DNA from 2 places in the Pseudomonas sp. 5Vm1k genome. Region 1 is predicted to be linked to the other one. Evidence: riboswitches for the same ligand, from Rfam matches in the RefSeq annotation. Region 1 holds a riboswitch; the other holds the start of a gene.
What was found. Region 1 has a riboswitch for cobalamin ahead of cobO (cob(I)yrinic acid a,c-diamide adenosyltransferase). Riboswitches for the same ligand answer to the same signal wherever they lie in the genome.
Positions count from the first base shown of each region.

Region 1 (7,497 bases):
CAGCGGATGCCAGCGTTTGGGTTCACCCAGCAGCGCATCCAGCGCAACCGCGGCGACACTCAACAACGCCACACTCATTGACTCACTCCCCAAAAATTCTCATACAACAGTTCACTGAGTGGACGCGCCTGCGCCCAGCCTTCGAGTACCAACATCGGCGCCGGATAGAATTCCTTGACCGGGCCGAGGCAAAGAACGGCCAACGGCTTGGCGCCGGCGGGCAAACCCAGCAGGTCCGCCAGGGCTTGCGGCTCGAACAGTGAAACCCAGCCCATCCCCAACCCTTCGGCGCGGGAGGCCAGCCACAGGTTCTGGATTGCGCAAGACAGCGAGGCCATGTCCATTTCCGGCAAGGTGCGGCGGCCGAAAATATGGCGCTCGCGATCGTCCATCAGCGCAGCGACCAACACTTCGGCGCAATCGTTGATGCCTTCGACCTTGAGCTTCATGAACTCGTCGGTGCGCTCGCCGAGGGCCTCGGCGGTGCGGATGCGTTCTTCTTCCACCAGTTGCTGGATCTGCCCGCGCAGGGCTTTATCGCTGATGCGGATGAAGCGCCACGGTTGCATCAGGCCGACACTGGGGGCCTGATGGGCGGCTTCGAGCAGGCGGCGCAGCAGCTCAGGTTCGACAGTGCCGCCGCTGAAGTGGCGCATGTCGCGGCGTTCGGCGATGGCTCGGTAGACGGCGGCGCGTTCGTCCTCGGAGAAGGCGTTGTCGGTCATGGCCTCTTCGCGAGCAAGCCCGCTCCCACAGTAGATCGCATTTCTTCAGGTAATTTAGCTTCAACTGTGGGAGCGGGCTTGCTCGCGAAGGCGTCCTCAAGATCAGGCGCAAACAGCGCGGCAATCGCCGATGGATTGGACGGAAAATAAAAGTGCACATAAGAGGCCGTCATCCGCCCCTCACGATAAACCGCCTCTGCCCCGCGCCCGCCATTAGGGCTCAGGCCCCGGGCAATCGGCTCAAGTTCAGTGCTGGTCAACGAGTGATGATAGGTGTGCCCGCGCAGCAAGCCTTCAGGCAACTCGACCGCTTGCAACGCCAATGCCGCCAGACGCTTTTGCATCACCGCATCCCCAGCCAGCAACCCAACCAATTCAGCGCGAGTACCGTCGACATCGGTCAACGAATCGAGCAGATACAGCATGCCGCCACATTCAGCCAACAGCGGTTTACCGGCGGCGTGATGCGCGCGAATCGCGGTCAGCATCGAGGTGTTTTGCGCCAGGGCGACGTGGTGCAGCTCGGGGTAACCGCCCGGCAGATAGAGGCTGTCAGCTTCGGGCAATTCGGTATCGCGAATCGGCGAGAAAAACGCCAGTTCAGCGCCCATCGCCCGCAACAGATCCAGGCTCGCGCCGTAGGTGAAGGCAAACGCTTCGTCACGGGCCACGGCGATGCGCACGCCCGCCAGCAACGGCTCGGCAGCGATCACGTCCGGGGCGGCGAATTCGACGGCCGGTGGCAGCGCTACCTCACAACTGCTGGCCAACGCATCGGCCGCCGCATCGAGGCGAACATCGAGGTCGTTCAACTCGCTGGCCTGCACCAAGCCAAGGTGACGGCTCGGCAATTCGATCCCTGTTTCCCGGGACAATGCGCCGTACCAGCGCAAGCCTTCGGTCAGGCTGCCTTCGAGCAATTGTGCGTGACGCAAAGTGCCGACGCGGTTGGCCAGGACGCCGGCGAACGGCAAATCCGGCTGATACTTCGCTAACCCTAACGCCAACGCGCCAAAGGTCTGGGCCATGGCGGTGCCGTCGATCACGCCGAGCACCGGTACGCCGAAATGCCGCGCCAGGTCAGCACTGGACGGCGTGCCGTCGAACAGGCCCATGACGCCTTCGATCAGAATCAGATCGGCTTCACCTGCGGCTTCCCACAACAGCCGACGACTTTCCTGCTCGCCGACCATCCACATGTCCAATTGATAAACCGGCGCACCACTGGCGCGCTCGAGAATCATCGGGTCGAGAAAATCCGGGCCGCATTTGAACACGCGCACTTTGCGCCCCTGATTGCGGTGCAACCGGGCCAGCGCGGCGGTGACGGTGGTCTTGCCCTGACCGGAGGCCGGCGCGGCAATCAATACCGCCGGGCAATGACGAGGCTGACTCACAATTCGACGCCTTTTTGCGCTTTGATCCCAGCCTGGAAGGCGTGCTTGATCACGTTCATTTCGGTGACAGTGTCGGCCAGCTCGATCATTTCCGGCTTGGCGCCGCGACCGGTGACGACGACATGCTGCATCGGCGGACGGGCCTGCAAGTCGCTGAGCACTTGATCGAGATCGAGGTAGCCGTGCTTGAGGGCGATGTTCAGTTCATCCAGCACTACCAGGCCGATCGATGGATCGCGCAGCAGTTCGCGGGACACGGCCCACGCCGCTTCGGCGGCGGCGATGTCACGCTGGCGGTCCTGGGTTTCCCAGGTGAAGCCCTCGCCCATCACATGAAAGCGCACTTGCTCCGGGAAGCGACGGAAGAACAATTCCTCGCCGGTGCTGTTGCGGCCCTTGATGAACTGCACCACACCGCATTGCATGCCATGGCCCATGGATCGGGCCAGCATGCCGAAGGCCGAGCTGCTTTTGCCTTTGCCGTTGCCGGTCAGCACCAGCAGCAGGCCGCATTCGTTTGGCGAGTTGGCGATGCGTTCGTCGATCACGGCTTTTTTGCGCAACATGCGCGCCAGGTGGCGTTCGTCACGATCGGGGGTATCAGTCATGGGGGAGCTCTCCGTTGAGGCTGGATAACGGCGGGCAGGCACAAGAATAGACGGCAAGAAGCCTGGCATCGCCCACCGTGATGCCGCTGGATGGATCAGGCCGGTCTCCGGGCTCATGAGCGGTTTGCACCGGACTGCGCGCCTTCCCATATCGACAGTCGACACAGTGGCTCAAGGCGCAGCCTTTACTCATTTACCGTTGCGGGGGCAGCGCCGGGATCGTGAACTTCTTCGTTTGAAGAGAGGACTCACCGGCTTCCCTGTTTCACTCTGTCGACCGCAGCCACAGAGCACCTGAAACAAGTCGCGAAGGTTAGAGGGTTGGGGGTGGAGCGTCAATTAAAGCCGGGGCGCCGCCGGGCGAATATCTGCCGTCGATCAATTATCCGACGTCATTCTTGTGCCACACTCCGAGCAGTGATATCAAAGAGCCACATCTCACAACACAATAACAAGGGTGAGCCACATGCAAGGCATGATCATCAGCAATCCGAAGTTGGAATTCCTGCGCCCGCTGCTGGAACGCTGGTTTGACTGTATCGACCGCTACAACGCCGTGCGCGGCGATAACGATACGCCGTACTGGTTTGACGAAAAGGCCAATCTCGGCCTGCTGTCGGCAGCGGCCTGGATGGCGGAAATGGTCACGCTGCAACAGACGCCGACCCGTAAACAGACCGAAGAAGGTGAGCGTAACGCCCGCGCCGATCTGTTTATCGCCACCACCGAAGAACGCGCCTACTTTCAAGCCACGCAGCGTTGGCCAAAGGTCAACAGCTTGAACCTGACACAAGCCCTGGCCGATATCACCGCCGACGCCAAGCGAATCAGCTACGCCAGCGACCTGAAACTCGGCTGCCTGTTCGTCGCCCCGCAAAAGGCCCAGCAAAGTGCGACCCCGGAAGAACTCCAGGACATGGTCGACGACCTGCAAAAGGAACACACCTGCGCCGTCGCCTGGTATTTCCCCTATGCCTACCGCAAGTTGCGCAACGAAGGTGGCCAGTATCACCCGGGCATCGCGGTGCTGTTCAAAGAAGCCCGTGGTTGATGGGTTGAACCATCGCGCGTTTGCGCTTCTCTATTGATAAGGTCAATGCATTCATAGGGAAGATCAGCATGCGCAAGCCCCAGCTCGTTCTCGTCATCGCGCTCGCCGGAGGCCTTGTCGCCTGCGGCGAGACTTCCAGCCTGCAAGTTTCGGATGGCACCGGCCCGTCGCCCAAGCTGCCAGAACCGAACAAAACCCTGATCCCGACGGTGAACATTGCCCCGGCGATCGGCTGGCCGGCCGGCGCAAAACCTACCGCTGCGGCGGGGACCCAGGTCGCGGCATTTGCCGAAGGGCTCGACCATCCGCGCTGGCTCTACGTGTTGCCTAACGGTGATGTGCTGGTGGCGGAAACCAATGCCCCGCCCAAGCCTGATGACTCCAGCGGCATTCGCGGCTGGGTGATGAAGAAAGTCATGGGCCGCGCTGGTGCCGGCGTACCGAGCCCGAACCGCATCACGCTGTTGCGGGACAAGGACCACGACGGCGTGGCCGAAACCCGCACGGTATTCCTGGAAAACCTCAACTCGCCGTTCGGCATGGCCCTGGTCGGTAACGATCTGTACGTGGCTGATTCCGATAAGTTGATCCGCTTCCCCTACAAGGACGGCGAAACCTCCATCACCGCGCCAGCGACCAAAGTCGTCGATTTGCCGGGCGGGACGATCAACCACCACTGGACCAAAAACGTCATCGCCAGCAAGGACGGTAGCAAGCTCTACGTGACAGTTGGCTCCAACAGCAACGTCGGCGAAAACGGCCTGGCCGCCGAAGAAGGTCGCGCGGCGATCTGGGAAGTGGACCGTGCCACCGGCAATCACCGAATCTTCGCCTCGGGCCTGCGTAACCCCAACGGCATGGGCTGGGAACCGAGCAGCGGCGCGTTATGGACGTCGGTCAACGAGCGGGATGAGATCGGCAGCGACCTGGTGCCGGACTACATCACCTCAGTGAAGGACGGCGCGTTCTACGGCTGGCCGTTCAGTTATTACGGGCAGCACGTCGATGTGCGCGTCGAGCCGCAAAACCCGGAAATGGTCGCCAAGGCTATCGCCCCGGATTACGCCGTCGGCCCGCACACCGCTTCGCTGGGCTTCACCTTTGCCGAAGGCAGCAAACTGCCGACACCATTTACCCACGGCGCCTTCATTGGCCAGCACGGTTCATGGAACCGCAAACCGCACAGCGGCTATAAAGTGATTTTCGTGCCATTCGCGGCGGGTAAACCAACCGGGCAGCCGGTGGATGTGCTGACCGGGTTCCTCGATAAAGACGAGAAAGCCATGGGCCGGCCGGTGGGTGTGGTGATTGATCATCAAGGAGGCTTGCTGGTGGCGGATGACGTAGGGAACAAAGTTTGGCGGGTTTCTGCGGCCAAATAAAACGCTTCCTGCCAACACCAAAACCCAATGTGGGAGCGGGCTTGCTCGCGAAGAGGGTGTGTCATTCAACAATAATGTCGACTGACACACCGCTTTCGCGAGCAAGCCCGCTCCCACATTTATAAGCATCAGCGTTTACGGCAAAGCGTTAATCCATCGCCAATCGGCAACAGCGACAAATCCACCCGCACATCCTCCTTCAACGCCCGATTGAGCATCTGAATCGCCCGCGTGTCCGCACTCTCGGGATTGCTCTCCAGCACCCGCCCGCTCCACAAGGTGTTATCGAACACCGCCAGGCCTCCCACCCGCAGCAAACGCAAGGCATGTTCCAGATAGCTCGGGTAATTGGCTTTGTCAGCGTCGATGAAAACCAGATCAAACTGCTCTGGCTGCTGCAGCTGTGCGAGGGTTTCCAGCGCGGGCGCCAGACGCAGGTCGATGCGTTCAGTGAGGCCCGCCTCCTGCCAGTATCGCCGCGCGATGGCGTTGTAGTCGCCGGGGATATCGCAACAGATCAACGAGCCGTCGTCCGGCAACGCCGCCGCCATGCACAAGGCGCTGTAACCGGTGAAGGTGCCGACTTCCAGCAAACGCCTGGCGCCGGTGAGTTTGACCAACAAGGCGAGGAACTGCCCCTGCTCTGGCGCCACTTGCCAGCGAGCCATGGGCAGAGATTGGGTTTCGTCACGCAAACGCTTGAGCAGCGGCGTTTCCCTGAGGGAAACGTCGAGCAGGTACTGATACAGGGAATCGTCGAGATTGAGCGTGCGATTGGTCATCACAACCCCTTGCGCGGAAAACCTACTGATTACGCGCCAGATGCTCAGGTTGCAAGACGCGTTTGGCGCTCAGATAGGCTTTCTGCCAATAGGCTTTGGACAGGCTGTCGAGCTTCACGGTGCCGCCAGTGGCCGGGGCGTGAACAAAGCGGCCTTCACCGACGTAGATGCCGGCGTGGCTGACCTGGGAGCCACCATTGGTGGCGAAGAAAATCAGGTCACCGGTTTGCAGGCCTTCCTTGCCGACATTGGCCGCTTGCATGCTGATCATTTCGCGAGTGGTGCGCGGCAGGGAAATGCCGGTGACGTCACGGTAGACGTAACCGATCAGGCCACTGCAATCGAATCCGGAATCTGGTGTATTGCCGCCCCAGCGATATGGCGTGCCCACCAGGCCGAGGGCGCGAAACAACACGTCTTCCGCTTCAGGGGAGAATGCTTGGGCGGGGCCAAAAATAATCGGCGCTCGAACCACCGGCGCGGGCGGCGGCGGTGTACGGCTGGCGCAGGCGCTGAGCAGCGCTGCGAAGAGCATCAGGGTGAGGCGGGCCGACATCGTCATAAGCAGAGCATCCTGATCTGGCTGCGGCTTTTTTCTGCCGGGAAGACAGAAAAGAAAACCGCCTGCGCAGAGCGCAGGCGGTTTGCCATCAATAATAGATCAGGATTCTAGCGCCTATGCGCCAAACTTCAAGTAAGACTTTAAGTTCGCCTTACATAAAGTGTGCTTACTTGCGAGCGGTGACCACGGTCGGCGCCATCGCGAGTGCGCGCTTGGCTTCGATGAAGGTCTTGCTCCAGTAGCTGTCGCCCAGGCTATCGACTCGCACGCCACCGCTTTTGCGGCTGCTGGAGTGGATGAACTGGTCATCACCGAGGTAAATCCCGGCGTGACTGACACGACCGCGACGACCATTGGTGGCGAAGAACAGCAAATCACCGGGCTTGAGGTTGTTGCGCGCGACCAGCGGGGCATCCACGTTGATCATTTCGCGAGTGGAGCGCGGCAGGTTCATGCCGGCCTCTTCGCGGAACAGGTAGCCGATAAAACCGCTGCAGTCGAAACCGGCTTCAGAGGTACCGCCGAAACGGTAACGGGTACCGATCAGGGACATGCCGCGTTCGAGGATGCTGTCAGCCAGAACCGGAAGCTGGTAAGACTTGCCGTCGGCGAAGCTTGCCAGTTCTTTTTCGGTGGCCGTTTCTTCCTGGAAAAGAGTGTCCTGATACAGGACGGAAGATTGGGCGGTAACAGAGTTTTTGACCTGCTGTTGTTGCTCTTGCTGGGACACTGGAGAGTGAGCAGCGCAACCGAACAACAGGGTGACGAGTGCGAGAGGCACGAGGGGTGCGAAGCGATTTAGCATGGGCACGACCGTGGCTGATAGTTGTAAAGAAGCCGAGACTATGCCCGCTATCAACCTCATTTGCAAATTCAATCGATCTTTTTGTGACTTCTCGGTTTCTCGTTTACATCTAAGCGCTTAAGCCCACTTTGAATGTTTACGCAGCCTGCAGCCCTGCAGGAAAGCGGATTTTCTGGCGCCTGGAA
Region 1 is NZ_JBSPCZ010000005.1:219,413-226,909, reverse strand. Features, by position in the region: gene cbiB (adenosylcobinamide-phosphate synthase CbiB) at 1-78, opposite strand, end outside; gene bluB (5,6-dimethylbenzimidazole synthase) at 75-725, opposite strand; gene ACWIKB_RS12410 (cobyrinate a,c-diamide synthase) at 722-2,122, opposite strand; gene cobO (cob(I)yrinic acid a,c-diamide adenosyltransferase) at 2,119-2,730, opposite strand; cobalamin riboswitch at 2,812-3,043, opposite strand; gene ACWIKB_RS12400 (hypothetical protein) at 3,197-3,781, shown strand; gene ACWIKB_RS12395 (PQQ-dependent sugar dehydrogenase) at 3,850-5,163, shown strand; gene ACWIKB_RS12390 (O-methyltransferase) at 5,292-5,945, opposite strand; gene ACWIKB_RS12385 (C40 family peptidase) at 5,968-6,507, opposite strand; gene ACWIKB_RS12380 (C40 family peptidase) at 6,674-7,312, opposite strand.

Region 2 (7,497 bases), on a different contig from region 1:
GCGGTTGTCCTGATTCTGCAGCACCGCTTGCACCTGGCTCAGGCGTTGGGCGAATTGTTCGCGGGCCGCGGTGCCTTCGTCGGCACCGCCATAGGCGTAACCGCCCCAGTTCAGATAGACCTCGGCCAGATCTTCGCGGCTTTGCCACAAGCGCCCGTCGATAGCGCCCTGCACGCCCGCGCCGTAGGCACCGGGTTTGGCCCCGAAAATCCGCCAACCGGCCTGACGCCGAGCTGTTTCTTCATCCAGACCAGAGGCCAGCAAGGCTTCACGCTCGGCGCGCACCTTGGCCGCCAGCGGATTGAGATCGTCCGGTTCGTCCAGTTCGGCGACCGCTTGCACGGCGGCATCAAACAGACGAATCAGGTTGGCAAACGCGTCGCGGAAGAACCCGGACACGCGCAAGGTCACGTCCACTCGCGGACGGTCGAGCAAACTGATCGGCAGGATCTCGAAATCATCGACCCGCTGACTGCCGGTGGCCCACACAGGACGCACGCCCATCAGTGCCATGGCCTGGGCGATGTCATCGCCGCCGGTGCGCATGGTCGCCGTGCCCCAGACCGACAGGCCGAGCTGACGCAAGTGGTCGCCGTGGTCCTGCAAGTGCCGTTCAAGAATCAGGTTGGCGGACTGGAAACCGATACGCCACGCCGTGGTGGTCGGCAGGTTGCGCACGTCCACCGAATAGAAATTGCGCCCGGTGGGCAGGACATCGAGACGACCGCGACTCGGTGCGCCGCTCGGCCCGGCCGGGACGAAACGGCCGCTGAGGGCGTCGAGCAAGCCGCGCATTTCTGCCGGGCCGCAGGCGTCCAGGCGTGGGGCGACGACTTCGCGCAGGTTGTCGAGGATGGCATGCACTTCCGCCCAACTCGCCCCGTGTGGGAGCGAGCTTTTGTGGCGAGGGGGCTTGCCCCCGTTGGACTGCGTAGCAGTCCCATTTTCTGGGGCCGCTTCGCGACCCAACGGGGGCAAGCCCCCTCGCCACAGTTGCTCGGTCTCGGAACTCAAAGTCTGAGTGATCAGTTGTGCGGCAAAAAGCTCCAGCCGCTCACGGGTATCCCCCGCCGTGCGCCAGGCTTCATCGCTGATCGATTGCAGCTCATCGGGACGCGCACCGGTCCACGGCTCGGCCAACTCACAATCCAGCGGATCAAACCCCAGCGCAAACGCCTTGGCCAACGCCCGCAATAAACTCGATTGGGCCCCGCGCCCATCGCCCCGGGGAATCCGCAGCAGCGCCAACAAGGTATCAATACGCAAGCGCCCGGTCGGTGATTCGCCAAAGATATGCAGGCCATCACGGATCTGCGATTCCTTCAAATCACACAAGTACGTGTCCAGGCGCGGCAGCCAGATCGCCGCATCCGCATCGCTGTCGAGTTTCTCGTCCAGTTGCAGTTCGCGGTCGATGTGGGTGTCGCGCACCAGTTGCAGGATGTCGCGTTGCAACTCCCGAGCGCGGCGCGGATCGAGCAATTGTGCTTCGTAATACTCGTCCGCCAGCAGTTCAAGATTACGCAGCGGGCCGTAGGTTTCGGCGCGGGTCAGCGGCGGCATCAGGTGATCGATGATCACCGCTTGGGTCCGGCGCTTGGCCTGGGCGCCCTCACCCGGGTCGTTGACGATAAACGGATAGATGTTCGGCAGCGGCCCAAGCAACGCATCCGGCCAGCAGTTTTCCGACAGCCCGACACCCTTGCCCGGCAGCCATTCCAGATTGCCGTGCTTACCGACATGGATCACGCCGTGGGCGCCATAGGTGCTGCGCAGCCAGAAGTAGAAGGCCAGATAAGCGTGAGGCGGCACCAGGTCCGGGTCGTGATAAACCGCACTCGGATCGACCTGATAACCCCTGGCCGGTTGAATGCCGACGAAGGTCAGGCCGAAGCGCAACCCCGCAATCATCATCCGTCCGCCACGGAACATAGGGTCGTTTTGCGGCGGGCCCCAACGCTCCAGCACCGCTTGGCGATTGGCTTCCGGCAACGCATCGAACATCAGTAAGTAGGCGTCCAGCACCAGGCTTTGCATGCACGGGCGCTGGTCGAGGGTGTCGAGGTCATTGCTGACGCCGCCGAGCAACTGCTGGATCAATTCGGTGCCGCTGTCCGGCAACTCGGCGGGCAGCGGATAACCTTCTTTATACAGCGCACGCAAAATATTCAGCGCCGCTGCCGGCGTATCGAGGCCGACTCCGTTGCCGATACGACCGTCCCGCGTCGGGTAGTTGGCGAGGATCAGCGCGATGCGTTTTTCGCCGTTGGGCACCCGCGCCAGATCGATCCAGCGCCGCGCCAGTTCCGCGACGAAGTCCATGCGTTCCGGTTGCGGCCGGTAGCAGACCACGTCGGACTGGCTGCGCTCGCTGCGCCAGGCCAGATCCTTGAAGCTGATCGGCCGGCTGATGATGCGACCGTCGAGTTCCGGCAGCGCGATGTGCATCGCCAGATCCCGTGGGCCGAGGCCTTGTTCGCTGGCGCGCCAGCCGGGTTCGTTGTCCTGGGCGCAAATCGCCTGGATCACCGGGATGTTGCGGCGAAACGGGCGCAAGTGCGGCGCTTCGGGGCTGGATTGGGCGAAACCGGTGGTATTGAGAATCACCGCCGCTTCGACGTCATCCAGCAAGTCCTCGACCACCGTCAGGCAGCCGGGCTCTTTCAAACTGGCCAGCGCAATCGGCAACGGGTTCAGCCCCGCTGCTTGCAGACGCTGACAGAAAATATTGATGAAACCAGTGTTCGCCGCCTGCAAATGCGAGCGGTAGAACAGCACCGCCGCCACCGGTTGATCGGCCTGCCAATCGGCTTGCCAGTCACTCAGTTCAGCGGGGCTTTTGTGTGGGTGATAGATCGCGGTGCGCGGCAGGGTTTGCGGCTCGGCCCACGCGTAGTCGCGGTCCAGCCAGCGAGTGGCCAGACAGCGGAAAAAATCCAGGGCATTGCCCATGCCGCCCTGACGCAAAAACTGCCAGAGCCGCTCGCGATCTTCCGCGCCGACGGTGCTGAGGTCGCTGAGTTCCGGGTCCGGGCGGTCATCGCCGGGCACCAGAATCAGTTGCACACCGCGCTCGGACAGTTCGACCAGCCGCTCGACGCCGTAACGCCAATAGGCGATACCGCCGTGCAGCGAGATCAGAATCACTTTGGCGTGGCGCAGCACTTCGTCGACGTACAAGTCCACCGACGCATGGTTCTGCACCTGCATCGGGTTGGCCAGGCGCACGCTCGGGTAGTCGTCGGGTAATTGCTGCGCGGCTTCGGCGAGCAGCGCCAGGCTGGAATCGCCGCTGCACAGGATCACCAGCTCGGCGGGGGTTTGTCCAAGGTCGGCAATGTTGTCATCCGACACGAAACCGCCGGGCTGGGTCCTGAGCAGGTGCATGGCTTAAACGCTGAGCGCGGCGCGCAGTTGCGCTTCGAGTTGAGCGGCGTCCAGTTCCTGGCCGATCAATACCAGGCGAGTGGTACGCGCTTCATCGGCGCCCCATTGACGGTCGAAATGCTTGTCGAAACGGGTGCCCACACCCTGGATCAGCAGGCGCATCGGCTTGTTCGGGATCGCGGCGAAGCCTTTAACGCGCAGGATGCCGTGCTTGACCACCAGTTGAGTCAGCGCGTCCATCAGCAGGCTTTCGTCGGCTTGTGGCAGTTCAATTGAAATGGAATCGAAGGCGTCGTGGTCGTGATCGTCTTCACCTTCATGATGATGATCGTGATGGCTGTGACGGCTGTCGATGTGTTCTTCGGAACCGGCGCCGAGGCCGATCAGCACATCCAGTGGCACGCGACCGCTGCTGGCCTCGATGACTTTTACTGCTGGCGGCAGCTCTTCGGCGACTTCCAGGCGCACGCGGGCCAAGTCTTCAGGGCTGATCAGGTCGGCTTTGTTGAGGATTACGAGGTCGGCACTGGCCAGTTGGTCGGCGAACAATTCGTGCAGCGGCGATTCGTGGTCCAGGTTCGGGTCGAGTTTGCGCTGGGCGTCGACTTGATCCGGGAATGCGGCGAAGGTGCCGGCGGCCACGGCCGGGCTGTCGACCACGGTGATCACCGCATCAACCGTGCAGGCGCTGCGGATTTCCGGCCACTGGAACGCTTGCACCAGTGGTTTTGGCAGGGCAAGGCCCGAGGTTTCGATCAGGATGTGGTCGAGGTCGCCGCGACGTGCCACCAACTCGCGCATCACCGGGAAGAACTCTTCCTGGACGGTGCAGCACAGGCAGCCGTTGGCCAGTTCGTAGACGCGGCCGTTGGCTTCTTCCTCGGTGCAGCCGATGGAGCACTGCTTGAGGATTTCGCCGTCGATGCCCAGCTCGCCGAATTCGTTGACGATCACCGCGATGCGGCGACCCTGGGCGTTGTCGAGCATATGGCGCAGCAAGGTGGTTTTGCCCGAGCCGAGGAAGCCGGTAACGATGGTGACGGGGAGTTTGGCCAGTGTTTTCATCGGATGCCCTTTGGCAAGGTGGCGGGCATACGGGACGACGACCGCGGCGATAAATGCGCGGAAGATTTCGCCACCGGATCACCCCGCCCGGTTGTAGTGAGAATTCGTTTCGAGGCAGGTCTCCTGGCTTTCAGTGCGCCAGCCTTGCGGGCCTGGCATTCGCTGCGCCTTCCCGCGAACCCTTTGCCAGGGTTTGCAGTGGCGTGGCAGCGAACATCACCGTTCACAGTTGCGGGGGCAGCCGCGGCATCGACCGCGTTCCCTTCTTAGCTTCGGCAAACGCCGAAGAACCTCGAAAGCGCAAGGCTACGCATGGTGTGGGGGCGGGTCAATGTTCTGCTGAGTTCTGTAGCGACTGTGATGACGCCTTCGCGAGCAAGCCCGCTCCCACATGGGAATGCGGTCACCTGTGGGAGCGGGCTTGCTCGCGAAGGGCGCGACTCGGTTTCCAACTGAGAACCCTTGCCAATTGACTACCCCGCCCCGCCCATGCTCTCCTACACGCCTTGTTACGGGTGCCCTTCACAGGGTGAAACGGGAAACCGGTGAATCATGTGCTTTACTCTAAAGTCATGTCAGTCCGGTGCTGCCCCCGCAACGGTAAGCGAGCGAAGAATCAGATCCACTGTGCCGGCAGTTCGGCATGGGAAGGTGATTCTTGCAGGTTTCGGCGCAAGCCTTGACCCCTCGTGAGCCCGGAGACCGGCCCGCAACACAAAGTGACCAGTACGATCACTGAATAACAAACCCGCGGTGGGCGGGCGCTGTTTGAATCTCTGCGCGCACGCTCGCAGGGGTTTGCATGCGCTCAATTCACCCGCTGACAGACCAGAGGGAAGCGCCATGTCGATCATCAGCAGCACCGACCACAGCAGCACCGCCAGCACCACAACCACCCTGAGCCAACGCCTGACCGCCGCCGTTTGTGCGTCGATCCTGGGCGCGTGCCTGGTGTATTTCGCCGGTTTCTCGCACATCGAAGCGGTGCACAACGCCGCGCACGATACCCGTCACAGCTCCGCGTTCCCGTGCCATTGAGACCTGCCGACATGATCAAGCGTATCGCGCAAACTGCAGGTTTCACCGGGCTGCTGGCCGCCCTGCTGCTGACCCTGCTGCAAAGTTTCTGGGTCGCCCCGCTGATTCTTCAGGCGGAAACCTATGAAAAATCCGAGCCTGCCGCGGTTGTCGCTCACGAGCACACCGAAGGCGCCATGGCCGCCCACACCCACGACGCCGAAGCCTGGGAGCCGGAAGACGGCTGGCAGCGCGTGCTGTCGACTACGGGCGGTAATCTGGTGGTCGCGGTTGGCTTTGCGCTGATGCTTGCCGGCCTCTACACCCTGCGCGCGCCGACCAAAACCGCTCAGGGCCTGCTCTGGGGCCTGGCGGGGTACGCGACGTTCGTGCTGGCGCCGACCCTTGGCCTGCCGCCTGAATTGCCGGGCACTGCCGCCGCCGATCTGGCGCAACGGCAGATCTGGTGGATTGGCACCGCGGCGTCTACCGCTGTCGGCATCGCGCTGATCGTGTTCAGCCGTCACTGGCTGATGAAGATTCTCGGCGTGGCGATTCTGGCGGTTCCGCACGTCATTGGCGCGCCGCAGCCGGAAGTCCACTCGATGCTGGCCCCGGAAGCTCTGGAATTCCAATTCAAAATCGCTTCGCAGTTGACCAACGTGGTGTTCTGGCTGGCCCTGGGCCTGATCAGCGCCTGGTTGTTCCGCCGCAAAAGCGATGGCCAATACCACGCATGACTGACACCAGCACAGCGCCGACGTTAGTGGTCGGCCTGGGCTGCCAGCGCGGCTGCCCCGCCAGCACGTTGCGGGCGCTGCTCGATCAGGCATTACAGGCGCATCACATCGAACTTCGCCAGATCAAGGCCTTGGCCAGTATTGATCTCAAACGTGATGAGCCGGGCCTGATCGAGTTGGCCGCGCAACTTGGGCTGGAGGTGATGTACTTCAGCAGCGAGCAATTGGCCGGTTATCAACCGCAACTCAGTCATCAATCGCAGATCGCGTTTGAACGCACCGGTTGCTACGGTGTAGCGGAAAGTGCCGCCCTGGCCTTGGCCGAACACCTGGCCCAGGCACCGGCGAAGCTGCTGATTTCCCGACAAAAATACGCCCAGGCCACCCTCGCATTGGCCAGCGCTGCGTAAAATCCCCGATAATCCCCGCCTCGATCATGAGCAATCTTCATCTGAAGCCTTGCCCAGCCCTTTTTTCACAGCTCTTTTTTCAGGAACTGACGATGACCGTCTACTTCATTGGCGCAGGTCCCGGCGACCCGGAACTGATTACCGTCAAGGGCCAGCGGCTGATTCGCAGCTGCCCGGTGATCATCTACGCTGGCTCCCTGGTGCCGGCTGCCGTGCTGGAAGGCCACCAGGCGCAAACGGTGGCCAACAGCGCCGAGTTGCACCTGGAACAGATCATCGAACTGATCAAGACCGCCCACACCAACGGGCAGGATGTGGCGCGGGTGCATTCCGGCGATCCGAGTCTGTATGGCGCGATTGGTGAGCAGATACGTTACCTGCGTGAGCTCGATATTCCGTTTGAAATCATTCCGGGTGTCACGGCGACGGCTGCCTGCGCGGCGTTGTTGGGTGCCGAGCTGACGTTACCCGATATCTCGCAAAGCGTGATCCTGACTCGCTATGCCGACAAAACCGCGATGCCGGCGGGCGAAGAACTGGGCAGTTTGGCGCAGCACGGGGCGACCATGGCGATTCATCTGGGGGTCAATCATCTGGAGAAGATTCTGGCTGAGCTGCTGCCGCATTACGGCGCGGACTGCCCGATCGCGGTGATTCACCGGGCGACCTGGCCGGATCAGGATTGGGTGGTGGGGACGCTTGAGGACATTGCCGCGAAGGTTGAGGCCAAGGGGTTTCGGCGCACGGCATTGATTCTGGTGGGTCGGGTGTTGGGGAGCGATCACTTTAGTGAGTCGTCGTTGTATCGCGCGGGGCATGCGCATCTTTACAGACCTTGAGCCAACCACCCCCTGTGGCGATGGGGCTCGCCCCCGTCC
Region 2 is NZ_JBSPCZ010000014.1:20,353-27,849, forward strand. Features, by position in the region: gene cobN (cobaltochelatase subunit CobN) at 1-3,387, opposite strand, end outside; gene cobW (cobalamin biosynthesis protein CobW) at 3,391-4,452, opposite strand; cobalamin riboswitch at 4,549-4,762, opposite strand; cobalamin riboswitch at 4,949-5,177, shown strand; gene ACWIKB_RS24220 (CbtB domain-containing protein) at 5,296-5,490, shown strand; gene ACWIKB_RS24225 (CbtA family protein) at 5,502-6,209, shown strand; gene ACWIKB_RS24230 (cobalamin biosynthesis protein) at 6,206-6,619, shown strand; gene cobM (precorrin-4 C(11)-methyltransferase) at 6,712-7,458, shown strand.
Region 2: it holds a riboswitch for cobalamin, as region 1 does, so the genes downstream of both, cobW (cobalamin biosynthesis protein CobW) here and cobO (cob(I)yrinic acid a,c-diamide adenosyltransferase) in region 1, are expected to answer to the same signal.